Regions from separate parts of the Paenibacillus residui genome, predicted to be linked through region 2. Evidence: riboswitches for the same ligand, from Rfam matches in the RefSeq annotation. Region 2 holds a riboswitch; each other region holds the start of a gene.

Region 1 (7,289 bases), on a different contig from region 2:
TTATACTTTACCTGTTCTTGTATTTCATTGGTGAACGCGCCTGTCCAAAGGACAGTGATAGCCGCTTATCCTTTCGCCAGGAATATTAGGATCTGCGTTTCATCCTCGATATGCTCCGTTAGGAGCTTTTTTTAATTCCGGGGCTCCCCGCTAAGTACCCGGAATAAGCTTCGAAGTGGTTTTTACAGGGCTCCATGGATGTCCGTTTCCATTTTGCTTGTCTTGTCATATTCTATCATATTCATGCACGGTAATCGCTGTAAAGCATAGAAGAGGCCATAAGGAGGAGATCTGATGTCCGCAGGGGTGACCGTATGGTTTACCGGACTATCGGGAGCGGGCAAAACTACGCTATGCGGGCTTGTAAAAGCCGGATTGATTGCTGCGGGTGCCCGGGTCGAGGTTCTGGATGGAGATGACGTGCGCAGGCATCTGGCTCCGGATTTAGGCTTTTCCAGAGAGGATCGGATGAAAAATATAGAGAGAGCGGCGTTCGTCGCCCGGCTTCTATCTCGAAACGGAGTGATTGTGCTGGCTTCTTTCATCACTCCTTATCAGTCTATGCGAAATTACTTGCGGCAAGAGCTTGACCCCTATATTGAAGTTTATGTCCGCTGTTCGTTGAAGGAATGCATCCGCAGAGATGTTAAAGGGCTTTACCGCAAGGCGCTGAGGGGGGAGGTGCCTCGATTTACCGGCATCTCGGATGAATATGAGGAGCCGGTAAATCCGGATGTCACAGTGGATACCGAACAATGCAGCAAGGAGGAAGGGGCACGGCTGATCCTGGATTTTTTGAGGAGACGGTCCTTTATATAACAGTTCTCTCCGGCATCGATATGTAATCGGAAATAAAGGCGGCAAGCCGCTTGGAACGGGAGGAGGACAGGATGGAAGAGAAGGAAAAGCCAATTTTGCTATACATGCATATTCCCAAAACAGCCGGGACGACCATGTATACTATTCTGCTAAACCAGTACAGGGCCGAGGAACTGTTAACCTTTTATTATCAATGGGATGATTATGTCCGGGCTGCAAGTCAATTGCCGGACATGATTAGGGGTTCCCATTCGCAGGTGAAATGTATATTTGGACATTTTTTTTTCGGTCTTCATGCCTATATTCCGAAGCCGGCGATTTATGCCACCATGCTCAGAGAACCGGTGGAGCAGGTGCTTTCCCTGTACTATTATATTAGAAGGGTCCCTGAGCATCCGCTGCATTCGCAAGTCGTTCAAATGAGCCTGGAGGATTATTTAACGAACAATAAGACCTATTTCGCCAGTTGGAATCCGCAAGCATCCCAGCTCGCCAACCCCTTTATACCCGATTTGGATAAGGCTATAACCCATCTGGACACTTTCTATGCGTTTGTTGGAATTACGGAAATGTTTAACGAAAGCCTGTTTCTGATGAACCGTTTATTCGATTGGAAGCAGTCTTCTTACCAATACTGGAACGTCACGGAGAAGAGACCGCAGCAGCAAAATATCCCGCCGGAGCTTATCCAATTGATTCGCGAAAAAACGAAATTGGACGGCGGGCTATATCATTATGCAAAGCTTCGGCTGGAGCAGAAGCTGGCGGCCTTGACTCCGGAGGAAATGAAGGAACTGCAAATTTTCAAGGAACAATTGGAGAATAGGAAAAAGACCTAATAATACCAGTAGATCCATAAAATTCACATTTATAGATATGTGGAAAATATTTCACGGTATGCATAATTACGTGATGTGTAGCGCATACATTACCGTTTGCCAAATTCTGTGGATGTTCATTCCAATACGAGTATGGTAGCCTCCTTAATGCCAAAACTTATCGGTTATGAAAGATAAGTACGGGGGATGTTTTTTGCGGAAAAAGCTTATATCGTCTTCCGCTTGGGGTGAAGCGTCGACAGACGCGGGGTTGTATCCTCAATCCTAACCCGACAGCTAACCTCGTCGGCAGTACTTAAAGGAGAACCTTGTCTATGAATCGATTGATTTCCAAAGTCCCGTTCCGAATCATTGCCGTGATCACCGTTGCTATCAGTTTGGCTACGACCGTATCCGCCGCCTCCCTGAAATGGAACGAAACCGAAGCCCATGGAACGGATCCTCGGGAGATGAAGTTCGCACAGTGGGTTAAAGCGCCGCAGCCTGTTCCTGCGGAGCAGCAGGCGGATCAACCGCAGGGGGATGCTTTAGCGGCTGCAGCACCCGAAGCGCCGGCTCAGGAGGAAGCTCCGCCCGTTCAGCAGAGTTCGCCCGCTCCCGCTGTCCATGCCCAGCCTTTGGCCGCATCCACTCCTAAAGCCAAAGCGGACAAACCGAAGCAGGAGGAGAGCAAATCGGCTCCGGCGATGCGCGCTGTACCGGTGAAAGCAAACGTCATCGTTACTCCGACCGGGCAAACCTTAACATATAAGAAAGCAATTCCTGCGGTAGCGTCTGCCTATACGGCATCGGCCGAGGAAAACGGAGGCTACGCAGGACGTGATTATTTCGGAAATCCTCTGAAGGTCGGTAGTATTGCAGTGGATCCTGCCGTCATCCCGCTGGGGTCGAAGGTCTTTATTACCGGCTATTCCTATGACGGGCTTCCGGCAGGAGGAATGGTAGCTACAGCTACCGATATAGGCGGTGCGATCAAAGGAAACCGGGTGGATGTTTTCGTTCCCGATTCCCGGCAGCAGGCGATGAAATTCGGCAAACAAAATGTGCAAATCTACATTCTGGATTAAGTAAACAGCAGCCGGAGTCCCTCTTCTTCCGGCTGCTGTTTCTATAGCTCCTGTACATATCATTCAAACGATTGGTTAACCGATGGAAAACCCGCACTATTTGCTCTTGGACATGTTCAGCAGCTGGGGAATCGTAACAAGCTCATAACCGTCCGCCTGCAGCTTCTCGATAATTCCGGGAAGGGCCTCGATAGTTCCCGATAGGTTCTGGCCGTCGCCTCCTGCGGAATGCTGAAGGATAATAGCTCCCGCATGCGCATGATTAAGAATATTGGCGGAAACCTGCTTCGCGTCAAGCCCTTTCCAATCCAACGAATCTACATCCCAATTGACGATCAGAAATTGATTCTTAATCGCCCATTGAAGCTGTTCTTCATTTATCGCTCCGTAAGGAGGGCGTATATATTTCGGTTCATAGCCGATCAGACGGCTGAGAATGTTCTGGGTCCGATTGATTTGCTGTTCAAAGACGGTGACCGGCAGCTTGGGAAAATTCGGGTGATTGTAGGAGTGGTTTCCTATGACATGCCCTTCCTTAGCAATTCGTTTCACGACTGCCGGATTGGCCTCCGCCCGATAGCCGACCAGAAAGAAGGTGGCTTTGACATTGTACTTCTTTAGAACATCCAATACTTGCGGAGTGAATCTTTGGTCCGGTCCGTCGTCGAAGGTCAGAGCGACCTTCTTTCCTTTGGAAGAGCCCTTGAGCCGAAAGGAATCGGGATATTTAGCCCTTAATTCGGACAAGGTCAGTTGAGATGACGTGCCCGAGGATTGTCGGGTCGTTTTTTTCCCGGCCGCGACTTCACCGGACTGCTTGGGCAAAGGCTTGGGCTTGCTTAATTTAGCTTTCTCCTTATGCTTGTCCGGCTCAGACGGTTGAGGAGCCTGCGCTGCAGGAACGGGAGGCTGCTCCCGGACAGACGGCGATGCTTTCGGTTCAGCCGGTGAACGGTTCTCCTTGCCGCCGGTTGAAGGCTTCGGCGGTTCTGTTGCGGGCGGAGCGGGATCTGCCTGTTTCTCCGGAACGGGAGAGGCTGCGGGCAGTTTAGGAAGAACGGCCTGCTCTTGTGTCCGTTCAGAGTTCTGTTCGACTTTGGACAGGAGCGAATCCGTCGTATCCGGTCCGAATGGCTGCGAGCTGTTATCTTTTTCCCTGCCGATACCGCATCCGTAAACAACGATGAGCAGCAAGCTGAGTGCAATTAGATACAGATGGCGGCGTTTCATAGTTTCTTCCCTCCGATATTTTTCATATTCTATTATTTTGTTATGACCAGGGGGATTTATCCGTTAAATCATAAATTGGCAAAAGAATACAGCCGGAAGGATCGGTAAACCGAATTCCACACGGAAACTGAGCTGAAGGATGCCGCCACGATCGACGGCTGCGGACGATTCAGGTATCGGATGCAGAATGGTATGGCTGTCAAGGTTATTCGCTTGACAACAATAAACGGGTCGGTTACAATAAGCAAAGTGTGTAAAGTGTTTTTCCTTGACGGGGGTGGAAGCCATGCCCGAGCATCCGATGCTGGAGAAGACAAACCGGATCAACCTGTTGTTTGATTTTTATTCGGAGCTTCTGACGGAGAAGCAGAGAACATTTCTGTCCTGTTATTTCCACGACGATTATTCGCTTGGAGAGATTGCTTCCGAATTTTCTATCAGCAGGCAAGCGGTATATGAGCATATCAAGCGAGCAGAGCTGATGCTGGAAGAGTACGAGCGGAAGCTGCGGCTTCTGGCGAAGCATGAGCAGCGGACGGATTGCCTGAACCGTCTGGAAGACCTTCTGGGCGAGGCGAGCCCCGATCTTCGGAGCAAGGCGGCACCTTTGTTGGAGAAGATGCGTCTTGTCGACTGATCATGTAATATTGGATATTAAGAGTAGTTAAAAACATAGATTCGAGCGGTATAAGGTCAGGAGGTGGCGTAAATGGCATTTGAAGGGTTAACTACCAGGCTTCAGAATGTGTTCGGTAAGCTGAGAGGCAAGGGGAAGCTGTCGGAAGACGATGTAAATGAGGCACTGCGCGAGGTACGGCTGGCGCTTCTGGAGGCCGATGTCAACTTCAAGGTCGTTAAGGAGTTTATCGCCAAAATTAAGGAACGGGCCGTGGGACAAGAAGTGCTCAAGAGCTTTACGCCCGGAATGGTCGTTGTTGAAATCGTCAATAAAGAGCTGACCGAGCTGATGGGCGGAACCCAGAGCAAACTGGCCAAGGCGAATAAGCCGCCGACCGTCATCATGATGGCCGGACTGCAGGGGGCCGGGAAGACGACGACAACCGGGAAGCTGGCGAAGCTTCTGCAGAAGCAGAATCACCGTCCGCTGTTGGTAGCTTGTGATATTTACCGTCCCGCCGCCATTAAACAGCTTCAGGTATTGGGAGACCAGATCAAGGCTCCGGTATTTACGATGGGGGACCAGGTCAGCCCGGTGGAGATCGCCAAATCGGCGCTCGCTCATGCCAAGGAGAACGGCAACGACTACGTCCTGATCGATACGGCCGGACGTCTGCACATCGACGAACAATTAATGGACGAGCTGAAGCAGATTGTGGCGGAGGTTCAGCCGCATGAGATTCTGCTGGTCGTTGACGCCATGACCGGCCAGGATGCGGTGAATGTAGCAGAGAGCTTCCACAAGCAGTTGGAATTGACCGGCGTTGTTCTGTCCAAGCTTGACGGGGATACCCGCGGCGGGGCGGCCATTTCCGTTAAAGCGGTAACGGGATGCCCGATCAAATTCGCCGCATTGGGCGAGAAGATCGATGCTCTGGAGCCTTTCCATCCGGACCGGATGGCCTCGAGGATTTTGGGAATGGGCGATATGCTCACACTGATCGAGAAGGCCCGGTCCAGCATTGATGAAGAGAAAGCGAAAGAAATGGAGAAGAAGCTCCGCAATGCGGAGTTTACCTTCGAAGATTTTCTGGAGCAGATGGAGCAGATGAAGAAGCTCGGACCTTTGGACCAGCTTCTTGAAATGATACCCGGAATGAACAAAATGAAGGGTATGAAGGATTTCAAGATCGATGATAAAAAAATGGCCCGCACACTCGCGATCGTCAAATCGATGACGACCGAAGAGAAGCGTAAACCGGAATTGCTTAATGCCAGCCGGCGCAAAAGAATTGCTCTCGGCAGCGGAAACTCCATTCAGGAGGTTAACCGGTTAATTAAGCAATTTGAAGATATGCGCAAGATGATGAAGCAATTTTCCGGCATGATGGGAGGCAAGGGCGGCAAAGGCTTGAAAGGGAAATTGGGTAAAGGCTTCAAGTTCCCCTTCGGTTGAATAACCGCCGGCGCAGCCCGGAAATCTTGTAAGGAGGTGAATTGATCCATGGCAGTTCGTATTCGTTTGAAGCGGATGGGTGCTCACAAAGCTCCTTTTTACCGTTTGGTTGTTTCCGACTCTCGCTCTCCTCGTGATGGCCGTTTTATCGAAGAGATCGGTACTTACAACCCTCTGACTCAACCTGCAGACGTTAAGATTGACGAAGAGAAAGCATTGAAATGGCTCCAGAACGGGGCACAAGCTTCCGATACCGTTCGCAGCTTGTTCAGCAAAGCTGGTATTATGACCAAATTCCACGAGCTTCGGCATCAAAAATAATTCCGTCTGTTCGGAGGGTTATCATGAGGGATCTGATATCCGTCATAGCTAAAGCACTGGTCGATCATCCGGAAGAAGTTCAGGTGAATGTGGTGGAACAAGAGCATGCGACCGTTTATGAGCTTACGGTTCATCCTTCCGATGTCGGCAAGGTGATCGGCAAGCAGGGGCGCATTGCCAAAGCGCTGCGGACCGTAGTAACATCGGCAGCAGTTAAAGAGAATAAGCGCGTTTCGGTGGAGATTGTCTCCTGACGGAAGCGAACGGATTAAAGGGGTAGGGTCACCTAGCCCTTTTCCCGTATCTTCTTAATCCAATATTACGGAGGTCATTCATGAGTGGAAAATTGTTTAACGTGGGAAAAATCATTAATACACATGGCATTCGGGGAGAATTGAAAGTCGTCCCCCAAACCGATTTTCCCGACATTCGTTTTCGCAAGGGAAGCCGATTGGTGCTCACCGATGCAGAGATGACAACACGGGTGCCTGTCATTGTCGAATCCGGGCGTCCTCAGAAAAACGTCTATCTCGTTAAATTTTCCGGTCTGGATGATATTAATCAAGTGGAGAAATATAAAGGTTGGATGCTCAAAGTAACGGAAGAGGATCTGGTTGAGCTCGAAGAAGGCGAATATTATTATCATCAAATCATCGGATGCACGGTTCAGACGGAGGAAGGGGAGGTTTTGGGAACGATAGGTGAAATCTTGTCTCCCGGAGCCAACGATGTGTGGGTGGTAAACCGTCCCCAAGGCAAACCGGTCCTGGTGCCCGTTATTGATGATGTCTTGATAAATGTCGATGTGGCCGGCAAGCGGGTCACGATCCGTGTAATGGAAGGTATGATGGATTAGAATGAATATAGATGTTCTGACGTTGTTTCCGGAAATGTTCGAGGGCGTATTCGGGTCAAGCATACTGGGCAAAGCCCGGGAGA
Region 2 (7,289 bases):
CCAATCTTGGGAGTGGATAACCGCTGCAGCCATTGTTTCGTCTGTTCGCCGATTTCCGCGTGATCCGGCCCTATAGGATGGATTTGCACGGGGATATTCATCGTTTCCAACGTTTTTATGAAATTTCGGGATACGTTGCCGTATCCTCCCATGTCCAGGACGGGCCCCATCCAATACACCCCGGTATACTTCATCGAAGGCTTCCCCCTTTAATCGGCCGATAAAACTGCGGATTAGTAACCAGTATATGGCGCTACGGAAGGGGGGAATTAGGTGTTTGAATCAAAAACAAGGAAAATTGGGTAGATGCTCTTACCATCGATCGGGGATGTCTTCATTCGTCCATACCCCGATTTTCCTCTCCGCATATATTAGATCACACGCTTGCTTGCCGCTCTCTCTTTGAGTTCAGTTCTTCAGTAGAAACCAAAGGATGGATGAATATGGGAATTTTCGGGCATCAGATGGGAGCTCATTTTCTCTATAATAACAAGATGCTACCATACAACAGAATTCCTAAGAACAACTGGTCCGAAAGAACGGTTGAAATTCCGATCGTGATTGATTTTTTGCAGGAGCATGGGCAAGAAGGCTCTATTCTCGAGGTAGGAAACGTGCTCTCCCATTATCCGGATCTGATCGAGCATCTTCCCGGTCTGGCCGGCCGGCATATTATCGATAAATTCGAAAAGTGGCCGGGAGTAATCAACATCGATTTAATGGACGTTCAGACTCGATACGATGTCATCGTATGCGCATCGACCGTAGAGCATATCGGGCAGAAGGCGTATGGAGAGTTCCAATCGGGTGACCGGGAGGCCCCGCTGAAGGCCATTCGCAAAATCTACGATTTGCTGAAGCCCGGAGGCAAGGCGATCATTACCGTTCCGTTCGGGCGTCTAACGGACGTAGGGTGGCTTATTCAATTCAATTCGGAGTATCTCCGGCTCCTGACCGCTAAATATGATATTCCGGATACCGCCGTCTCCTTTTCCTTCATGAGGAAACTGGACACGGACATAAGCTTCGAAGCTCCGAGCCAATTATGGGTTCAATGTGAAGAGCGGGATTTGGCGGACTGCCGGTTCAACCATCCGTTCTTCCTGGCCAACGGGCTCGCCGTTATCCGTTTGAACAAAACCGACGAGCTTCCTGCGCTTGCCGAACTCCCTCCTGCCGAACTGCGCTATGAGACTCCACCGGGGATCGGCAACCTGTATTATTCTTCATTTATTCTGCCTAGGCCTTCCGATAAGGACGGTTGGATCCGAAGCAATCAGCCCGGATTCATTTTCTTTGGCCCGTATATCAAATTGCCCGTCCAGGTATACCGCTTCGAAGTGCGGATAGAAATAGTCGGCGCAGGCCACTTTACGTTGGATATCACGTCCAATGCCGCTAATAAATTGTTGTGGCAAAAACACTTGTTCCTAACGTCTCAGCTGCAGGAAGTCATCTATTTGCATGAGGATGAAAAAGATGTCGAAGTGCGTTTATATAAGCACGATATGAACGCTTGCGCGGTGCGTGTGCCGTCGATTTACTTGGCACCGTTATAGCGGAAGGGGAGATTGATTTGACCAGACCTCATTATTACTTGGGTGACCACACCGTATTAACAAATATAAATCACGGCCCTTATATGTTTCTGGATACACGGGACCCGGTTAACTTAGCCATTCTATTAACGGGCGATTGGGAGAAATGGATTACAGACATTATGTTGACGATCGTCAAACCTGGAATGACCGTGCTCGATATCGGGGCGCATACCGGCTTTTTCTCTATTTTATCAGGGCATTTGGTAGGGCCTACCGGCCAGGTGCATGCGTTCGAGCCGAACCCTTTTCACCATAGAAATCTGTTAAAAAGCATTTCCTTCAACGGGATGTACGGGCGTGTCCATCTGCACCGGGTCGCGCTGTCCAATCAAAGAGGGGAAACCGAATTTCAGACGATAGGGGATGGCGGGACAAGCATCCAATTTTTAGGAATCGAAGCTATCAACGAGCCGACAATGTTCAAAGTCAAGCAAGGATTGCTCACCGACTTCCTTCCCAGCCTTAAAGCGGACGTGATTAAAATCGATGTAGACGGGGCGGAGCCGTTGATTATGGATAGCGTGTTTGAAGTGATCGACCACAATCCTTCCATCATCATTCTTATGGAGTATTTGCCGGTTATATGGCGCGGGGGAGAACCGGGGCCCGTTCTGCAGAAATTTGTCCAGCGCGGCTTCCAGTTCCATATTTTGCGCCATGATGGCCGGGTGGAGCCTACCAATGCGGCGGTATTGGAGGCTCATAGAGACCTTTATCACTTGGATTTGCTGATTGTCCGCTGAAGCTGCGCCTGTATCCAGGAGCAGTGACCACATTTTAAGAGATGGGAACGGAGCAAGCGGCAAGCAAGTGTCATCGTTTTACTTATCAGCTCCCTGCAGTGCACACTTGCATAGCTGGGCCCAAACCATAAATTAAGCCGAAACTAATAAAAATCGTAAGAAGGTATCCTTCTTACGATTTTTTGCGCTTATGGACAGAAGAACGGTCATTTCGCTTTCTCAATGATAAGCCCTATCGAGGTAGTGACATATTGCGCCAACAGCAGTCTTAAGTGCGGATTTGAATGGGGGGGAACATCAATATGGCGGTCTATCGGGCCGGTGCCTACCGAATAATCGACTTCTATGGAATGTCCTTGTGCGCGCAGCGTATGGACCATCCATTCGATGTCCTTAAGGCGGAAGAGGACCGTAGGGCCTTCTTCCAGCGTCTGGTCGTTGGAGGAAAGGTTGAATTCGGTCGTATGAATGGCAACTCCCCCGGGCTTCAGGCAGTTCATTTGGTTCAAGATAAACTGCTTGCCCAGCGCAATCGATCCACAGTGCTCGAAGGAGCAGGAGGACCAGGTAAAATCGAATTGGTTAAATAAATGCGGAGGAATCGCATTCATATTGACCACTTCAAAGGTAACCCGCTGACGAAATAATTCAGGATCGCATAACCCTCTTTCATTCAAATCCTGAATACCTGCGGCATGCATGTTGGATTGCGCCCAGCCCTGTACGGAGGCGGAGGGAGCATCCAGATCGGTGGCCGTGATATAGCAGCCTCTGGAAGCAAATAAGGAGGCGAGCGGCTCTTTGCCGACACCAAATCCCAATCCTCTTCTGCCGGGGCCTAGCATTCCCCGTTCCAACAACCCTTGATAGATATAACAGTATTCCCACAGCTTTCGATGATACTGCAGAGGCTCCTTCAAGGCGAGGCAAGCTTCCTGTAGCCAGACGGACTCGAAGTCCTGTTGTTTGCACACCTGTGAAATCAACATTGAACGGATCGCTCCTTCTGCGAAGAGGATTTGAAAATAGTCCAAATGCAGTGATGTTTCTATGGTATGCGTATCTTCGGAAGGAAGGCACGGCACAGGGCCAGAGCAGCAGAGTCTTTCCATATTTTACTCGTTTAACCGGCTACTAAAATATGCTAGACTTTAACCGCCGAAACTTCAATAAATTTTCTTGAAGTGCGGGGGACGGTATGTGCCGACAATTGGGCTTGCTCGGCACTTGGGGTGAGTCGCTTATATTAGCGTAGGGATACTTCCTTTTCTCCCGAATCCGACAACTAACTCCGCAGGCAGCGAAAAGGAGCTCAGTATGAAACGATTGGTTAAAACAACAGTAATAGCGTTTACATTAAGTGTGTCTTTGGCCAGTTTGTCTTCTCCGGCTTTCGCCGCATCCTATCAGGTTCAGGATAATGATAGTTTATGGACAATCTCCGAGAAGAATCAGTTATCCTTGGAGGCCGTTATCAATGCCAACATGGGAGTGGATATGTATAACCTGCAAAGCGGCCAGACGATTACGCTTCCAGTATCTACGGAGCATTCTTATGCCGTGCAGAAGGGGGATTCCTTCTGGACAATAGCGCAGAAATTAAATATTCCTCTAGACTTGTTAATGGCGGCCAATTCTCAATATGATCCCTATAATTTATATCCGGGGCTTGTGCTGGAATTGCCGGAAGGCTACACGAATTCGAACCACTCGGTAGCTGCCTTAAGTGCGAGTCCGGAGTCTGCTCCGGCGCCTGCGAGCAATGCGCAAACGATAACGACGCCGACGGGCGAAACCTATACTTACAGCAAAGTTATACAGGCTTCCGCTACCGCTTATTCCGCCTCGCATGAAGAGAACGGATGGGGGCCTGTCGATTACTACGGCAATCCTCTGAAACTGGGAACGATAGCCGTAGATCCGGCAGTCATTCCTATGAATTCTACCGTTTATATTACCGGTTATAACAGTCAGGGGCTTCCTGTCGGAGGAATGATCGGCAAGGCAACCGACCAGGGCGGAGCGATTAAGGGCGACCGGATTGACATCTTTATGCCGGGCAGCCGTTCAACTGCAAGCCAATTCGGCATTCAGAACGTAACCGTTTATGTATTGAACTAAAGATACGGCATCCTAATGATTTGCATAAACGATCAGTCTCGTAATAGGCGAGGCTGATTTTTTTTCAATGAACATGGGCGGGATCAAACCAACCTGCGGGCTCAAGCATACTTTGTAATTATCCGGGTGTAAGCCTGCAGGGAGGTGCAAGATGGGGATAGAGCTGATCGGAATCCATTGGGTGTACGTAGGGTTTGTCGTCATGATTATCGGCTGCATGATCATGAGAAGGGATACATCGCTTGTATGTATAGCCGGAATCTTTCTGCTCGGCTGGTTGGCTACATCGTCCTTAAGCCAATCTGTAAGCGGAATCTTCAACAGCTTTATCTATGCGATCACAGAGCTGTTGAATACGATACTGATTATTTCGATTATCGTGTCCATGGGCCGGGTGTTAACGAGAACGGGAATTAATGAAACGATGGTGTCCCCCTTTATCCGACTGATGAGAAGTCCCGGCCTAGCCTATTGGACAGTCGGATTGGTCATGCTGGTTATTTCCTTCTTCTTCTGGCCGTCTCCCGCCGTGGCGCTCATCGGGGCCGTGCTGCTGCCGGCTGCGGTTCGGGTCGGTCTGCCGCCGCTCGGTGTTGCCATCGCAATGAATTTGTTCGGCCACGGCATAGCCTTATCGGGGGACTTCGTCATTCAGGGGGCTCCCAAGCTGACGGCCGACGCTGCGGGTATACCGGTCTCCGAGGTTGTCCAGGCCAGCATTCCGTTAGTTCTGGTCATGGGAACGGTGACGACTGTAGCTGCCTTCTGGCTGATGCGCCGGGAGATGGCAGCCGGGAAGCTTACTCTCGCTACCGGAGCGGTCCGCAAGGGGGAAGCCAGAGCGGAAGGAGGAGAGGACCCCCTGGCCGCTGCCCTGCCGGACAAAGCCAAAAAAATTATGGCCGTCATCATTCCACTGTTATTTGTTGGCGACTTGGCAGCCATGTATTTCTTCAAGCTGCAGGGAGGGGAGGCAACGGCTCTGGTCGGGGGAACCTCAGTGGTCATTCTGATCACCATCACCCTGCTTGCTCATCGCAACCGGGGACTGGAGAGAACGACACAGTATCTGGTGGAAGGCCTGCAGTTCGGCTTCAGGGTATTCGGGCCCGTCATTCCGATCGCCGCTTTCTTCTATCTGGGGGATTCGGCCTTCTTCAATTTATTCGGCAGTGTTCTGCCTGAGGGGTCTCAAGGCATCGTCAATGATTTGGGGCTCGCTCTCGCCAATACGGTTCCGGTTAACAAGGAGGTGGGCGCCGTTACCCTTACGACCGTCGGCGCCATTACCGGATTGGATGGCTCCGGATTTTCGGGAATCTCGTTGGCCGGCTCCATCGCCCAATTATTCGGTACGGCCATCGGCTCCGGGATCGCTACATTGACTGCGCTGGGTCAAATTGCCGGAATTTGGGTCGGAGGAGGAACCTTGATTCCCTGGGCATTGATTCCCGCCGCGGCGATCTGCGGGGTAGATCCTTTCGAGATGGTTCGCCGCAATGTACGGCCGGTTGTGATCGGCTTGGTCGTGACGACCATTGTCGCTATGTTCCTGATCTAAATTTTCCCGAATGCACAAAGAGGGCACTCCTTATGTCTAGACGTGAACGGCTAACGCTGCACGCCCGGTTCACACCTTGTTCATCGTGCTGTAGCCGACTTTTCACATGAAGCTTGCCGAGCCGATCGTTCCAAGCAGCCTCTGGCGCAAAGCATGCCAAGACTAACGCAAATCCAAACCGGGCGCAACGTATCCGTTCGCCCGGTTTTTAAGGAAGTGCCTTCTATAGATCGGCCCCGTTCTGATGATTCGTTGCCGAACAATGATTAATTATATTTAGGCAGCCAGTCGCCATGGGCTTCGATCAAGTCATCGCACAAGGAGACAATATCATCGATGGAGAGCTCTGCCGATGTATGCGGGTCCAGCATGGCGGCGTGATAAATATGCTCTCTCTTGCGGGTGATCGCCGCTTCGATGGTCAATAACTGGGTGTTTATGTTCGTCCGGTTCAGTGCGGCTAGCTGCGGAGGCAAATCTCCTACATAGGTCGGCGTGACGCCGCTTGCGTCTACGAGGCAAGGAACCTCAACGCAGGCCTCCTTGGGAAGATTGGTGATCAGTCCGGTGTTCATCACGTTCCCACCGATTTTGAACGGGCGGTTCGTCTCCATCGCATCGAAAATATAGGAGGCGTATTCATTGGAGCGTTTATGCTCAAGGCTGCGGTTGTTCACCAGTTCATCGCGCATGGTCTGCCATCTTTCGATTTGCCGGATGCAGCGCCGCGGATATTCGTCCAACGGAATATTATAACGGTCGATTAATTCGGGATAGTTCTTCTTGATGAAATACGGGTGGTACTCCGCATTATGCTCCGATGATTCCGTTACGTAGTAGCCAAAGCGGAACATCAGTTCGAAACGGACCATATCATTATGCTTTTCCTTCTGCTTCTCCTTCGCTCTGCGCTTGATTTCCGGATACAGATCAATCCCGTCTTTCGTACATTCCAGAAGCCAGGCCATGTGGTTGATTCCGGCGATTTTGGTTTGAACTCCTTCCGTATCCATTTCCAGCTGGCGGAACAAATGCGGCATGCAAACCTGGACGCTGTGGCACAGCCCGACCGTACGGACACCGCCGTATGTAATCATCGTGTTGGTCAATACGGCCATCGGATTCGTATAGTTCAGGAACCAGGCGTCCGGGCATACCTCGCGGATGTCCTTGGCAAAATCGAGCATGACGGGAATCGTCCGCAAGTTTCGGAAAATACCGCCGATGCCGATCGTATCCCCGATGGTCTGGCGCAAGCCGTAC
Region 3 (7,289 bases), on a different contig from region 2:
ACCAAGGAAAACAGGTCTACATGTACCCCCGCTTCGGCGGCCTTAATCGTCGCCATTAGTCCAGCCAAGCCTCCGCCTACTACGATAACCTTTGAATTAGCCATTGCCGTTCACCTCTTACAGTTTTGTCAAGACAGTCGTGTCTTTAAATTCCGGATCCAAGAATCCGACCAGTGCAAGAATGCCCATAAGCGAAACGAGTACGAATACCGCCATCCAGATATAGCTGGAAACCCGCTGGGCACGCGGACCGACGGTAATTCCCCAGCTTACCAGGAAAGACCACATCCCGTTGCTGAAGTGGAAAACTGCCGCTACGATACCGATAATGTAGAGCACGAAAGCCCAAGGCTGCGTGGCAATTTCATGCATTCTGACACCCAGCTCTTCATGAGTAACGTTCCCCAACGCCACTTGCACCCGGGTTTCAAATACGTGCCAGGAAACGAACAGGAGCGTGATCACTCCGGTTACTCTCTGCAGCATGAACATTACGTTTCGGAAATACCCGTAGTTAGAAACGTTATTCCGCGCCGTATAGGCCACGTACAAGCCGTAAACACCATGGTAAAGAAGCGGAAGCCAGATGCCGATCAGCTCAAGGCCGAAAATAAACGGCAAACTGTTGATCCACTCTACCTTGTCGATAAACCCTTGGTGGCCTTCGTTAAAGGCCGAGTAGTTCATCAGCAGATGCTCGACCAGGAAGAATCCGACCGGGATGACGCCAAGCAGTGAATGCAGCTTGCGGTAATAATAAGAATTTCCTGCCATCTGTAAGAGTTCCCCTTTCAAAAATATGAAGCTTGTCAATCCAAACCAATACCAATTGTACTCCCACCCTTACTAAGCGTCAACAATTTGTAACATTTTTCGAGGATCGGCAGGAGTTTCCCGGAAATCAATCGGTAAAGCTTAGTTTACCTTAGCTTGCCAATGCAATATACATCCTTGTCTTCCGGGAGAAATTTTGTGAACATTAAGTGACATCTTTCATTGTAAGCCTTTAGCGCTTATAATGGAAGTGCTTATTATTTATATATGATTATACCTATCATGCATAAGGATATAACTATCCAGGAGGGTTTGAAGTGGAAAATCTCGATGCTTTCGCTGTCGTCGTGGAACAAAAGAGCTTGAATCGCGCTTCCTCCGTGCTGAATATTTCTCAACCTGCCCTTTCCCGTAAAATCATGAAGCTGGAAACCGAGCTCGGCGTCCATCTGTTCGAACGCAAAGGCAAGCGGCTGGAGTTGACCCGGGCAGGCCAAATTTGCTACGAAACCGCGGTGGAGATGCGGCGGCTGCAAAGAGAGATGCGGCATACCTTGAACCAGTTCCGGTCCGGTCATGAAGCGGTCAGCCTGACGGTAGGCGCCAGCTTGACGACTCTCCAGTCTACCCTTCCGGATCTGATCTCCTTCTATACTAAGGACTTTCCGCATACGGACATCAAAGCATTAACCGGAAAAACTCACGAAGTGGTCACGATGGTGAAAGAACAGAAGGTCGATATCGGATTGGTCGCATCGCGAACGGAGAGCCCGGGGCTTACCTGCCTTCCTTTGTTCGATGACCATCTTTGTCTCGTGCTGCCCGCAGGCCATCCTTATCTGCATCTGAAGACGATCACGATGAGGGAGATTCATGACCTGCCGATGATTCTTTTTTCCAAAGGAACTTGGTACCGGGTCCTGATGGATGAATTATTCCATCACTACGCGGTCTTTCCAAATGTAAAAATGGAGATTGACTCTTTCGAAGCGATCATCCGCCTTTTGTCTACAATCCAGGCCGCAACGCTGCTGCCCAAATCTTATCTGCACCGGCAGCTGCTGGAGAATAACGAGCTGACCGTACGTTCGATTCCCGAACTGGAGGAGAAGAAAAGAACGACCTCTCTCCTGTTTACAACGGACGCGCCGCAGGATCCCGTCATCCGCTCCTTTATCGATCTTGCCAGGGAATTCTTCACACGGGAAAGACCCGCTCGGAGCGATTTCCAATAGTCGGGCAGCTACGGTTAGTTCTGCAGCGCTGCCCGGTTCTCGCCGAAAATATTTGCCTGCTAGGCTCATTCTCTCCATAATCGGGAGCCAACAAACAACCGGCCTGCAGGGGATGAACCTTGCAGGCCGGCGAATGATTTGAAGAAGGCTATTTATTTATAAGCTGATCTTTCGAATGACTCAATCTGCTCATTGGTGCCGATGACTACCATAATATCGTTGGATTCTACGATGTCATCGGCGGTAGGAGCGATAACCATTCCGCTCTTCTTGTTAATAGCCACTATACTGCAGCCATAGGTCGCTCTAAGATCAAGCTGCTTTAACGTCTGGCCGGACATCTTGGCCGGAACCGACAGTTCCGCGAGCGTGTATTCCTCAGAGAGCTCGATATAATCGAGCAGATTAGGCGACACCAACTGGTGAGCAACTCTTGCCCCCATATCCCTCTCGGGGAAGATGATCCGGTCCACTCCAATCCGCTCCAGCACTTTACCGTGCAGATCGGAGAGAGCCTTGGCCACCACCTTCTTGATCCCGAGGTCCTTCAGTACAATGGCTGTCAGAATGCTGGCCTGTATATCGTCGCCTATCGCCACGACCGCACAATCGAAATTTCGGATGCCCAGCGACCTGAGCATATCTTCATCCGTAGAATCGGCTTCAACGGTATAGGTCAGCTCTCCGCTCATTTCATTAACGATTTCCTCGCACTTGTCGATCCCCAGTACCTCGTATCCCAGTTTCACCAGCTCTTTAGCCAAGCTGGATCCGAATCGGCCCAGTCCGATTACCACATACTGATTTCCTTCCATGGTTTCAAGCTCCTATCCAATCGTAATTTTGCCTTCCGGGTACCGGAACAATTCTTTCTCTTTCTTCGGATTTAGTGCATAGGCTAATGTTAGAGGTCCAAGCCGGCCAAGAAACATTAGAAAGGAAATGATGATTTTTCCGATCGTCGACAGCTCCGGAGTCAACCCCATAGACAATCCAACCGTACCGAAGGCTGAAGTAACTTCGAACAGGATCATCAAGAATTGATGGTTCTCCGTAGTAGACAACACCATGGCCGAAATGATAACGATAACCAGGGCGAACAATGTTAGCGTAATGGCTTTATAAATCCGGTCCTTGGCCAGCCGATGGCGAAACATGACGATGTCGTCCTTGCCTCGAACCATCGCTATCATGGCCCCGATCAGGATAGCGAAGGTCGTTGTCTTGATACCTCCCCCGGTCGAACCGGGCGAAGCCCCGATGAACATCAGAATAATCAGGAAGAATTGAGTGGCCTGTCTGAACGAGCCGACATCGAGCGTGCTCACTCCACCCGAGCGCGGGGAAACCGCGTGGAAGAAGGAGGCTAACACCTTGCTTCCTCCATTAAGAGGCCCGAGCGTAGCCGGATTAGTAAATTCGAAGGTGAAGATGACCACCGCCCCTCCGACTATAAGAACCGCCGATGTGAACAGAACTACTTTCGTATGCAGCAGAAGCCTCTTCCGCTTCTTATATTCCATCAAGTCGGACATCACGATAAATCCGATTCCGCCCAGAATAATCAGGGCCATAGCTATAATGCTGACGATCGGGTCGTTCGTAAACAGCGCGAGCCCGCTGAATCGGCCGCTGACTCCCCCGAATAAATCGAAGCCGGCATTATTAAACAACGAAATGGCATGAAACATTCCGAAGTAGACAGCTTCCGCGAACGGAAAATCAACGGACCAGCGCAAAGTAAGCAGGACGAAGGCCACGAACTCTATACTCAGCGAGTAAATAATGATTTTGCGGATGAGGCGGACGATTCCTTCCATGCTGTTCTGATTGAGCGCCTCTTGAAGAATAAGCCGCTCACGGAGCGATATTCTTTTTTTGAGCACCAGGGCAAAAAGCGTCGACATCGTCATAAAGCCCAGGCCGCCAATCTGGATAAGCAGCATAATGACCATCTGGCCGAAGACGGAATAGGTCGTCGCCGTATCCACAACTACGAGCCCCGTCAGACACATGGCTGAAGTAGCCGTGAACAATGCATCCACGAAGGGCACGGAACGGCCGTCAACCGACGCCATCGGAGTCGTCAGCAGGATGGTTCCTATCAGTATAATGATGATAAATCCGGAAGCCAAAATTTGCGGCGGATGCATTTTCGTAAACAATCGTTTCAGCAACGTTCATTCTCCTCTGGAAACAAAAAAAGCACTGGAAAACCAATGCTTTAGGCGTATGGTATCCTGACAGCAAGCCTACGAGGTTAGCTGACGGATTCGGGTGTGCAGGCACCCTATTTGCATTGGAACTAGCAAAATTCACCCCAGTTAAATGGTTCCCCCGCTTTCTAAAAGAAATTCGGCTTCTATTTAATTGATAACGATTATATCCTGCTTTTGGTCGGTATACAAAGTCTGTATTTTAGGAAAAAATCATGCTGTAAGGAAGTATTCGGGCAAAATGGTCAGGCAATGCAAGATTTCATTTTATTTTCACGCGATTTCCTTGCCTTGCATTGAATAAGACGAGTCGTTTCTTGAAGCTATCAAGCGGTTTCCGTATTTTCGATAACGGTGAAGAGACACGGCCCAAGCAGAGGTAATCACTGGAAACAGGCCGTTATCTATGGTACTTTGGAATGAAGAAGATTATTGCGGAGGAGAATGCCCGTGGTTCCACACAGAATAAACCGTCCTCTTATTTGGCTGGCCATTATCGGCATAGTGTTATACTTCGGCGTCATCCTGATCAACCTGCTTCCCGGCGTTAACGGCGTAGAGGAAGAATTGTCCGGGCCGAAGGTGACTGAAGAGCAAGCGGCCGACCTGGCCCGGCAATTCGTCCACACCAAACAACCGGACTACACCCCTAACAAGATCAATATTATTTATCAGTCGGACAAAGGCTTGAGCGGTTATTTGCAAAAAGCGAAGCTGACCGAGGAATACAGCACCCGGTATGGAGACAATTATCCTCTCGATTATTGGGAAGTTCAAATGTTCGATTCGAGAAATCGTCTGAATTGGATCATTTTTGTCGGATTGAATGAACCCAAGGTGACGGCATGGAATCAGAAGCAAGCGGCCCCTGCCTCCTCAGGCTCTCAAGAAAGCCGGCGCTTGCTGGCCGAAAGCTTCCTGGCCGAGAACGGATATGATCCGGCGGATTTGCAGCTGATGCAAGGGTCCCGAAGCAGCCTGCTCATGTACGAAAGTGCCAAGGAGAGCATCGGCGAATCCAGGCTGCAGCTCGGAGTGGCCGTAAGAGGAGAGGAAGTTGTAGGCTTCGTTCCTTCCTTCTCGGTTCCGGAAAGCTTCCGCCAATGGCTTGCCGGGCAGGAGCGGTCTGCCGGCCTGATGTCTTATATCGGACTGGGCGGCATGTTTCTTTTGAGTATTGCGGCCTTGATCCTCGTTATTATTAACCGGAAGAAGGTCCGGTTCTCGCGGGGAATCCTCTTTGCTCTTATTTTCGCCGGGCTATACGGCCTTCACACGATAAATAGCTGGCCGGGAGCAAGCACACAAATTCCTCCGGAGGATGCCGCTATCTTCAACGTAGTCTATATTGTGTTTACCTTTCTAATTATTGCGCTGCTGGCGGGCGCACAATATTTTGCAGCCATATCCGGTGACCAATTATGGAGAGCGCAGGGCTGGAATCCTTGGCCAAGATGGCGAGATTCCAACTTTGGGGAGGATATGTTTTACGGAATGGGCCGAGGATATTTGCTCTGTTTGTTTATTCTCGGGGTACAGCAGGTTCTGTTCTTCATTGCCGGCGAAGCCTTCGATTCATTCGCAGTCAACGATCCGACCCAATCCGTGCTCAACATGTATTGGCCCGCCTTATTCCCGCTTCTTGCGTGGATGGCGGGAACCTCCGAAGAAATTATGTATCGGCTCTTCGGCATCGCCTTGTTTCAGAAGTGGTTCCGCCTCCGCTTCCTGGCAGTCCTGGTGCCGAGCATCATTTGGGCCTTGGGCCATACCGGCTACACGATTTATCCTAGCTACACAAGGTTGTTCGAGGTGGCCGTGCTGGGGATCATCTTTGGATACATTTTCCTGAAATACGGCTTGATGACCGCCATCTTTACCCATGTCACGATGGATATTATTCTGATGGCTTTGTCACTGATGACGACTACACCCAGCACATCGAATATTCTGATCGGGGTTGGGTATATCCTGATGCCGGCTATAACCGGATATATATTGATGTGGATCCACAGCCTGTTCCGTAAACGATCGGGCCCCGCGTCTACGGTATAACCGGAATCGGCCGAGAGAATTCCCGGATCCCGGAAGGCCGGTCAACGATAAACGGCTATTCCGTCCTTTGGACAGACGCGTTTAGGTGAAACTTATCTTTCTTATATTTCAAAAAAAAGTGCACCTTAAACCCTGTTTTACAGGGATCATTAAAGGTGCACTTTTTATATGCATTAAGCCGTTTAATCAAAGACGACTGAGTCGCCCTCCTCCTCGGTCTTCTTGTCCTCGCGGAGGGATGAAAGAATAGTTTCCGCCAGCTTCTCACCGATGCCTAACGGGCGAAAATCCTCAACGGCCGCTTCTCTTATTTTTTTCAGGGAGCCGAAATGCTTCAGCAGCAGCTTCCGCCGCTTCTCGCCAATACCGGGAATGGCATCCAATTGGGAGGCCACCATCGATTTGCCCCGTTGTTCGCGGTGGAAGGTAATGGCAAACCGGTGAACCTCATCCTGTATGCGCTGGAGCAAATAAAATTCATGACTGTCGCGCGGAAGCGGAACAACCTCCGGAGGATCTCCGGTCATAAGCTGGGCCGTTTTATGCTTGGCGTCCTTGACCAGCCCGCAAACCGGCAGGAACAGCCCCAGCTCATTCTCAAGCACATCCACGGCCGCCGATATCTGACCTCTGCCCCCGTCGACGACAATCATATCCGGGAGCGGCAGCCCTTCTTTCAGCACTCTTTCGTAGCGCCGCCGGATAACCTCCCGCATCGTCTCGTAATCATCCGGTCCTTGGACGGTGCGGATTTTATACTTGCGGTATTCCTTGCGATCCGGCTTGCCATCCACGAATACAACCATCGCGGACACCGGGTCGGTTCCCTGGATGTTCGAGTTATCGAAGGCCTCGATCCGGTGAAGGGTGCCCGTTCCGAGCCGTTCCCCCAAATTCTCCACCGCTTTGATCGTCCGCTCCTCGTCTCTTTCAATCATCCGGAATTTCTCTTCGAGAGCCACTCGCGCGTTATCCGATGCCATATCTACCGCATGCTTCTTGACTCCCC
Region 4 (7,289 bases), on a different contig from region 2:
TGTTTATCCCTCTTCTTGGCCGACATCAGGTGATCAATGCGCTGAGCGTCATTGCTGCCGCCCGCCACTTTGGACTTACTTATGAGCAGATCAGGCAAGGATTTCTGCAAGTGGAAGCTACCGGAATGCGCAACGAACTAGTTCAGGCCGGTCGATGCCTGATTATCAACGATGCTTATAAGTCGAACCCTACCAGTTTGCGGGCTGCGCTGGACACCTTATACTCCTTGAATCCGGACAAGCGCAAAATTGCGGTTCTTGGAGATATGGTCGAGCTTGGGGAGGAGTCGGACCGAATGCATCGGGAAATCGGAGAGCAGTTGGACGGGGAGCGACTGAACGCCCTGTACACATTGGGCACCTCGGCGGCACATATTGCCCAAGCGGCCAGGAAAAATATGGAGGAGAGCCGGATTACCAGCTGTATGGATAAAGAGCAATTGGCCGAACTGTTAAAGGAAGAGCTTCATGAGGATTGCATTATGTTAATCAAAGGTTCCAGGGGCTGGCAGCTTGAGGAAGTGGTCGAGACTCTCAGAAAAGAGGCGAGCGGATATGGTGGTTAAACCGAGGTACCGACATACATGGGCAGATGTGCATCTGGACGCAATCCGCCACAACATTAAGGAAATCCGCAGGCGTCTGCCTCAGAAGACAAAGTTCATGACGGCCGTGAAGGCGGACGGATATGGGCATGGTGCCGTACAGGCGGCGGCAGCCGCTTTACAGGCCGGTTCCGATGCGCTGGCCGTAGGTCTGATCAGCGAGGCGCTGCAGCTTAGGGAAAGCGGCATTCAAGTACCTATTCTCGTACTGACGCCGGCACTTCCGGCCGATGCGGACCTGGCGGCGGAATACGGGATTTCCCTGACGGTTTGCGATGAAGGCTGGCTGAGGGAGATGAGACGGCACAAGCAGAGCCGCAAGCCGCTGCGTGTGCATGTCAAAATGGATACCGGCCTCGGCCGCATCGGTATCCGCCATTTCTCCGAATGGGAAGCGATGGCCCCATATTTGCAGAGTGAAGACCTCATTGTGGAAGGGGTGTATACTCATTTCGCAACAGCCAATCAGGCGGACTCAGATTATTACAAACGGCAATTCAGCCGCTTTAAAGAGATGAGAGGGTGGGTAGCTGATTCCGGTTTTGCCGGCTTTATTGCACATTGCTCCAACAGTGCAGCGGCACTGCAATATCCGGAGTTCTCTCTCGATATGGTGCGGGTAGGGGCTGCTGTCTATGGAATCAATCCATGTGACGGGGAAGTCAAGCGGAGATTGGATGTCGAGCTGAAGCCGACCTTGTCCCTGCATTCGGAAATCGTGCAGGTCAAATATGTAAAGCAGGGCGCAAGCATTGGTTATGACCGTTCCTACACGGCTGTTTGCGACGAGTGGCTGGGCACCGTCTCCATCGGTTATGCGGACGGCTGCTGCAAAGGGTATCAAGGCTTCTATACGCTTGTTGATGGACAAGCGGCTCCGATTGCCGGAAATATTTGCATGGATCAAATCATCATCCGGCTGCCCCGATATTATCCCGTCGGTACACCGGTAACGCTGATCGGGAAGCAAAGGGACAGGGAAATCAAACTGAACGACCTGGCCGATCATATCGGGAGCATCCCCCAGCAAGTTCTGGCCATGATAACCGCCCGGGTGCCCCGGATCTATCGAGGAGCGGAAAGCATGAGCGAGATCATCTCCGCTCGTGCGCTATCCAAAGCTACAGGCTAATCATTAAGAAGAGAAGCGGGGCGGAAGCGCGGGAAGCAGGCCGGCTATGCCGGCGAGGATATGTACAATAATAACCGTCCGACAGCGTATCTGCCGGACGGTTTCTTAATTAAGAACTATGGGCCGGAATCCGCTTAACACTCCACTAGCCTGCTTCACTAGATTAGGATTTGCGGAATCGATGCCAATTGCTTTTCTCAACCTATCCAAAAGTAGGCAACCGTGATGACGACACCGGCGAAAATCAGAAACAGCAATGTCCCTAACAGCTCTCTGTTAATTCGCTTCGGATCGTTCTCATCCACAGGTGGCTTGTTCTGCCGCATGTTCCTCAGGCTCCTCTCTGTATAGAAATGTTCACCGGAACAAATCTATACGGAAGCCCACGAAAGTGGACGTAAACTTGATAGGCATCAGAAATTGCCGATGCCGCAGTTTGAAGATCATTAAATCTGCATAACGAAAACGAAAAAGCGGCAGCAGCTTCTTCCGGAGAAAGATCAGATATAAAACTACAGCGATGAGAACGGCCATTGTAGGCTCGAAGCTTCTGACGACGGAGTGGAGATAGGAATCCGGCTGCCGTGATGACAGCAAAGGATCGCCGATCGTTAAAGGGCCGTCAGACTCGGATATACCCACGGGAATCGAAGCTGCAACAAGCAGAAAGGAAAGCAGCAGAAGTCCCATTCTACCTCTTGAATTCATGGAAGCCACCTGTATCCATATATTTTCCCCATCGTATCATTCCGGGATGGCTGCTGTCTATTCCGTCGGTATTTCTTTGATCCGGTCGGATAACAAACCGTCCGAGGAATGGTTTTCCCCTGTAACAAAATGCTTCATGTAATACGATACATAACTGCCGTAGCGGGAAGCCGAGGCTAGAAGAAGTTCATCTACATAATGCACTCCTGAAGAAAGGCTGTCCAGCATCGCCGCCGAAGCTGCCGCGTACAGTCCGCAAGCGACCTGAAAATAGGTGGCGCTGATTCCGAATTTGCGAAAGATGGAACGATTGTCCAAAACATTATACATATAGCGTTCTTTATCCTCGTATACTAGCAGCACCCCGACCAGGTCCTCGCCCAATAATTCCGCTTCCTCGGGATCGAGCACCCGGTGATGCCAGTCCCATAAATCGTCCACATTGTCCAGATTCGTTCGGATGATATCGGTCATGTATTCGCTGACCCGATAGAGGAAGCCGACCTCCATGTCATACAATTTCCCTAACGTGACAACCTCTTCATGCGGCATAAGGCAGCCGTAGAAGCTTTTGTCCCCAAGGGTGACCTTGAACTCCAGCTCGTACACTTCTCTAAAAATGACGAAAGGAGAACGCCATTTCATAAACACCGGGTAATTTAATATGGCTTCGTCAAGGAAACATTCAGGTGACCAGGAGGAGTAGACGGTGTTGGCTTGAATGACGGACGGATCTCTATAGAAGGAAGTATCCTGTTCTACTATATAACAAGCGAGCGGACGTTCATCGGGGTAACGGTTAATCATCTCTATGGCCATCCACTGGACGACCCCCGGGTTCATTCCCGAGCACAGAATTCCTTTCATATTTGTATACTTATCCCTTGCTTCATCTACAATGCGATATCTTTCCAGCAGGGTGAATCTCTCCACGGCCTCCGTTTCGTCCACCCAAGTATTTTCCAGAGCCGAGTTGATATAGGAAATGCCGAATTCATTGCAGCATTCCAGCATGCCGACGGTATCGGCCCAGGAGACATCAATAACGAGATTGGTCCGGGTATGGAGCAAATGCTCCTTAAAGCGGTCCGTGTCTGCCAAATCGAACGAATGTACGGCCAGTTTGTCAGCCAGGGACGGATATCTTGTCCGGTAATGATTCAATGGTTTCTGCCGGATATCTATCAAATGGATTTGACTGTTCTGAAGAAGGGAGTGGAGTGGGGCGGAAGCGTGTTGACAGGAATGATTTAACAAGGCAAGCAATGCTTTGGCTACCCCTCCGCTGCTTCCGAGCAGGCTTATCACCAAGTTAGTTGCCAATATCGTTCACCTCTTTCATCAAATTCCAGCCAGGCCGAATAAGGCTAAAACGTAGTCAGGATTGAATCCAACGGTCTCAGGCCTGCGGCGACGGCATGGACTTTTTTTCTGAATTTGCGGGGAATGAGATGCTTCAGAGGCTGATCCACCTGATTAAAATATTTGAAGGCTTCCGCGGCCATCTCATCCCACAACCGGTAATAATGCAAATAATCGTCGGGCATGACTATAGTCCGGGAGGTGCCTTCCTCCGGCACACATACAAAGGGCTCCTCATCCCCCAAAATTCCATAATCACTCGTTAACTCTTCGCCGGGATGGATGTCCCTCGCCGCTAATTCCAGTTCATACGCCGTTCCTATACAATTAGGATTAAAGCTGTGATTGATGTATCTTCCGTGGTCCCAGCACAGAACATATTCTCCTTTTTCATTTTGGTAGGCGTATTTGTAGACGATATCCCGCCGCAGCGGTTCCAGAGAATCGACGTAATCCTCGTCCAGAATCATATCTAAGTCATCCAATACCCAAACAATAGTTCCTTTAGGAATAAATTTGGTCGCGAATACGCCGAGCCCTATCTTTTCGTTAACGAAGCGAAGCTCCGTATCCGGATGAATCATACAAACCACCGTCCTCAAAATTTGATAAAGCAATTTAATAGATTTATCTAATAGTAATAGAGTATTTAATAATGAGAGATTTCGTGATAGAAATGGGTCTAGCTATCGCGGAGTCATGCAGGAGCGGAGAAGATAACGGCGAGGGAGGGGCAAAAAATCAATCAGTTAGGGGAGGGGATAATGGCGTTGAGCAGTAAAAGGAAGGGGATGGCCGATTTTGTAAAGGATGGTTGTCAAGGCTTAATGGTTGACAATTTCCTTATTCTGCTATACAATTTGATTACGCTTAATTTCCGATTATCACATCGGAAAGCGGGGGAACCAGTTATTGGGGCGAATCATTGCTTTACGAATGTAGGGAACCATCTTCCCGAGCCCGTCAGCTAACCTCGTCTGCAGTGGATGGGTCAAGACTGATATAGGAGCAAACTTGCTTACACTTTGACCCTTGTAGGGTCTTTTTGTGTATAGGGTCCCGCCGCTGACAGAGATGGGCTTTCCGTCAGGGCGGGACATTTTTGCTTTTATACACTGATTGGAATGGGGTGTTGAACGTGGATACCGAAGAATCGATTCTAAGCGAACCTCCGCCTATAGGCTCTTGGTTCCTGCTCATTACTAAGATAGGAAGAGACACGACTTGAACAGAATAAAGGAGGAATTGGAATGGCCCAGCCGAAGTATATCACCGATATCGACAAGATAACGGCTATACCGGAGGAAGAGAGACAAAAGCTTAAGCAAATAACGGAGAAGTTCGTTTTTCGGGTTAACGACTATTATTTAGGATTAATCAATTGGCAAGATCCCCATGATCCCATTAAGAAGCTGGTAATTCCCAATGAAGGAGAGCTTCTCGAATACGGCCGCTGGGATGCTTCCGACGAGGACACGAATTATGTGGTTCCCGGCTGCCAGCACAAGTATAAGACAACAGCTCTGTTGATTGTGTCGGAGGTTTGCGGCGCTTACTGCCGATATTGCTTCCGCAAACGGCTATTCCGCAACGATGTCAAAGAGGCGATGCTGGATGTAGATCCGGGAATTGAATATATTTCCCGGCATCCCGAAATCAACAACGTCCTGCTGACAGGCGGAGACAGTCTGATTCTCGCCACCTCCAAGCTGAAGATGATTTTCCAACGGCTTCGGGAAATCAAGCACGTCAAAATTATTCGCCTCGGCTCCAAAATCCCCGTTTTTAACCCAATGCGGATATACGAAGACCAGGAATTGCTGGATACGATTCGGACTTATTCGACTCCTGAACAACGAATATATGTAATGGCTCATATTAATCATCCGCGGGAAATTACACCGGAAGCGAAACGGGCATTTCAGGCGCTTCATGAAGCAGGAGCCATTGTTGTCAACCAGACTCCGGTGCTGAGAGGAATTAACGATGACCCTGTCGTTCTGGGAGAATTGTTAGACCAGCTATCCTGGGCGGGCGTCACTCCGTATTATTTCTTTATCAACCGTCCGGTTGCCGGTAACAAAGATTTTGTACTCCCCTTGAAGCGGGCTTACGAGATCGTGGAAGAAGCCAAAGCTCTCACTTCCGGATTGGGTAAGCGTGTGCGCCTCTCGATGAGCCATACTTCCGGCAAAATTGAAATTTTGGCGATTCAGGACGGCAAAGCGTATTTGAAATATCACCAATCCCGAGAGGGGCATTATGGCCGGTTTATGGTATTGGATTGCCCTGACGATGCGGCCTGGTTCGATGATTTGCCGGGCAATGAACAGTATTGGGAGAAGCCCAGGAAGAAAACCGATCAGGTGGTCTCTGTCAATGAGCTCCCCGACATGCCGCAAAGAAGGAGAGCAAGAGTAGCCCAGTCATAATTAATATAGCAGTGATATGAATACGAAGGCGTTCTGTGCTCCGGACTGAGGCAGGCGCCTTCATCGCGTTTTCGGAGCCGGGATTAATCTTCCACCCGGAAAAAAGAGCGAAGGGGCGTTGGTACGCCCCTTCGCTCCTGCTAATGATTTAATAAGTGCCATTGCTTGATAAATTCCGCGGACTGCCGGATATCGTGCAGCCATAAATGCTCCCGCATCGATTCCGAAAGCTCACCGGTTAGTGTAATTACTTCTTAACTTTAAACGTGTTGGTTGCGTCGATATAAGTTTGCTTGTTATCATCCATTTTATTGGCATTCGTCCAGAAAATTACTTGGTGGAAGCCGTTTTCGGATTCTACCAGTGTAAACAGATAAGCGATCTTGACTTTATCCACTTCTCCCCGGACTTCAAACTGGATGCCTTTGTTACCGTTAATATCTGTTTCAACAGGATCGGAATGGACGGCGTTGCCGATGAGAGAACCGTCTGTCTGCATGGACATAATCAAATCGTAGTATTCTTGCAGCGTAAATCCGTCGTCGAAATCTGTCTTGGGCTCGTTAAGAACCATCAGATAGTTCTCGTTTCCTGCAGAGAGATTAAGGGCTTGGAGGTCGGCTTCGTCGTTCAGCCCATTAGCTTCCGTCCACCCGCCCGGCAGTGTAATTTCCGTCAAGTCTGCACTATCGGTAAGTACGACATCCTTGCCGCTCGTCTTGGAATCCGAACCGTTCCCGGCCGTAGTTTCAACATCATCTTTCAGAACCCGGAAAGAATTAATGACGTTAGTAAATTCTTCCTCGTACTCATCATAGCGTTCATCCAATGTCCAGGCAGCCAATTGATAGAAACGGTTGCCTTTCTCCAGGTATGTAATCAAATAACGGACTTTGATACCGGTAATCTCGGCCGAAATAACGGCTTGTTTTGCGGGGATGCCGTCAATTTGAATATCTTTGGTTTCACTGATTTTTGTATTTTCCGCGGTCATTTCGATGTTCTGATTAGCAACGGTCATGAAATCATCAAGCGTAGTATCGTCAGCAA

The links. A riboswitch is a leader RNA that binds a small molecule or an ion and turns the genes downstream of it on or off. The one in region 2 is predicted to bind cyclic di-AMP.
Region 1: linked by a shared signal. The riboswitch ahead of ACFQ03_RS00100 (3D domain-containing protein) and the one ahead of ACFQ03_RS14285 (LysM peptidoglycan-binding domain-containing protein) in region 2 are both predicted to bind cyclic di-AMP.
Region 3: linked by a shared signal. The riboswitch ahead of ACFQ03_RS03040 (TrkH family potassium uptake protein) and the one ahead of ACFQ03_RS14285 (LysM peptidoglycan-binding domain-containing protein) in region 2 are both predicted to bind cyclic di-AMP.
Region 4: linked by a shared signal. The riboswitch ahead of ACFQ03_RS07410 (KamA family radical SAM protein) and the one ahead of ACFQ03_RS14285 (LysM peptidoglycan-binding domain-containing protein) in region 2 are both predicted to bind cyclic di-AMP.

Annotation. Positions count from the first base shown of each region.
Region 1 covers NZ_JBHTIU010000001.1:11,850-19,138, reverse strand. Annotated here, with positions in the region: gene cysC (adenylyl-sulfate kinase) at 295-819, shown strand; gene ACFQ03_RS00105 (hypothetical protein) at 891-1,658, shown strand; cyclic di-AMP (ydaO/yuaA leader) riboswitch at 1,797-1,964, shown strand; gene ACFQ03_RS00100 (3D domain-containing protein) at 1,973-2,725, shown strand; gene ACFQ03_RS00095 (polysaccharide deacetylase family protein) at 2,822-3,955, opposite strand; gene ACFQ03_RS00090 (putative DNA-binding protein) at 4,242-4,592, shown strand; gene ffh (signal recognition particle protein) at 4,665-6,029, shown strand; gene rpsP (30S ribosomal protein S16) at 6,078-6,350, shown strand; gene ACFQ03_RS00075 (KH domain-containing protein) at 6,374-6,604, shown strand; gene rimM (ribosome maturation factor RimM) at 6,685-7,206, shown strand; gene trmD (tRNA (guanosine(37)-N1)-methyltransferase TrmD) at 7,208-7,289, shown strand, end outside.
Region 2 covers NZ_JBHTIU010000043.1:31,945-39,233, forward strand. Annotated here, with positions in the region: gene ACFQ03_RS14265 (glycosyltransferase family 4 protein) at 1-194, opposite strand, end outside; gene ACFQ03_RS14270 (SAM-dependent methyltransferase) at 444-1,559, shown strand; gene ACFQ03_RS14275 (FkbM family methyltransferase) at 1,577-2,344, shown strand; gene ACFQ03_RS14280 (SAM-dependent methyltransferase) at 2,551-3,333, opposite strand; cyclic di-AMP (ydaO/yuaA leader) riboswitch at 3,491-3,659, shown strand; gene ACFQ03_RS14285 (LysM peptidoglycan-binding domain-containing protein) at 3,662-4,465, shown strand; gene ACFQ03_RS14290 (hypothetical protein) at 4,617-6,026, shown strand; gene melA (alpha-glucosidase/alpha-galactosidase) at 6,293-7,289, opposite strand, start outside.
Region 3 covers NZ_JBHTIU010000008.1:216,286-223,574, reverse strand. Annotated here, with positions in the region: gene sdhA (succinate dehydrogenase flavoprotein subunit) at 1-104, opposite strand, end outside; gene ACFQ03_RS03055 (succinate dehydrogenase cytochrome b558 subunit) at 118-774, opposite strand; gene ACFQ03_RS03050 (LysR family transcriptional regulator) at 1,092-2,009, shown strand; gene ACFQ03_RS03045 (potassium channel family protein) at 2,162-2,824, opposite strand; gene ACFQ03_RS03040 (TrkH family potassium uptake protein) at 2,837-4,162, opposite strand; cyclic di-AMP (ydaO/yuaA leader) riboswitch at 4,245-4,380, opposite strand; gene ACFQ03_RS03035 (CPBP family intramembrane glutamic endopeptidase) at 4,676-6,280, shown strand; gene uvrC (excinuclease ABC subunit UvrC) at 6,463-7,289, opposite strand, start outside.
Region 4 covers NZ_JBHTIU010000027.1:66,495-73,783, reverse strand. Annotated here, with positions in the region: gene ACFQ03_RS07440 (UDP-N-acetylmuramoyl-tripeptide--D-alanyl-D-alanine ligase) at 1-566, shown strand, start outside; gene alr (alanine racemase) at 556-1,737, shown strand; gene ACFQ03_RS07430 (hypothetical protein) at 1,935-2,063, opposite strand; gene ACFQ03_RS07425 (hypothetical protein) at 2,095-2,445, opposite strand; gene ACFQ03_RS07420 (S-adenosylmethionine decarboxylase related protein) at 2,503-3,771, opposite strand; gene ACFQ03_RS07415 (SET domain-containing protein) at 3,813-4,391, opposite strand; cyclic di-AMP (ydaO/yuaA leader) riboswitch at 4,665-4,804, shown strand; gene ACFQ03_RS07410 (KamA family radical SAM protein) at 5,058-6,239, shown strand; gene ACFQ03_RS07405 (PsbP-related protein) at 6,487-7,289, opposite strand, start outside.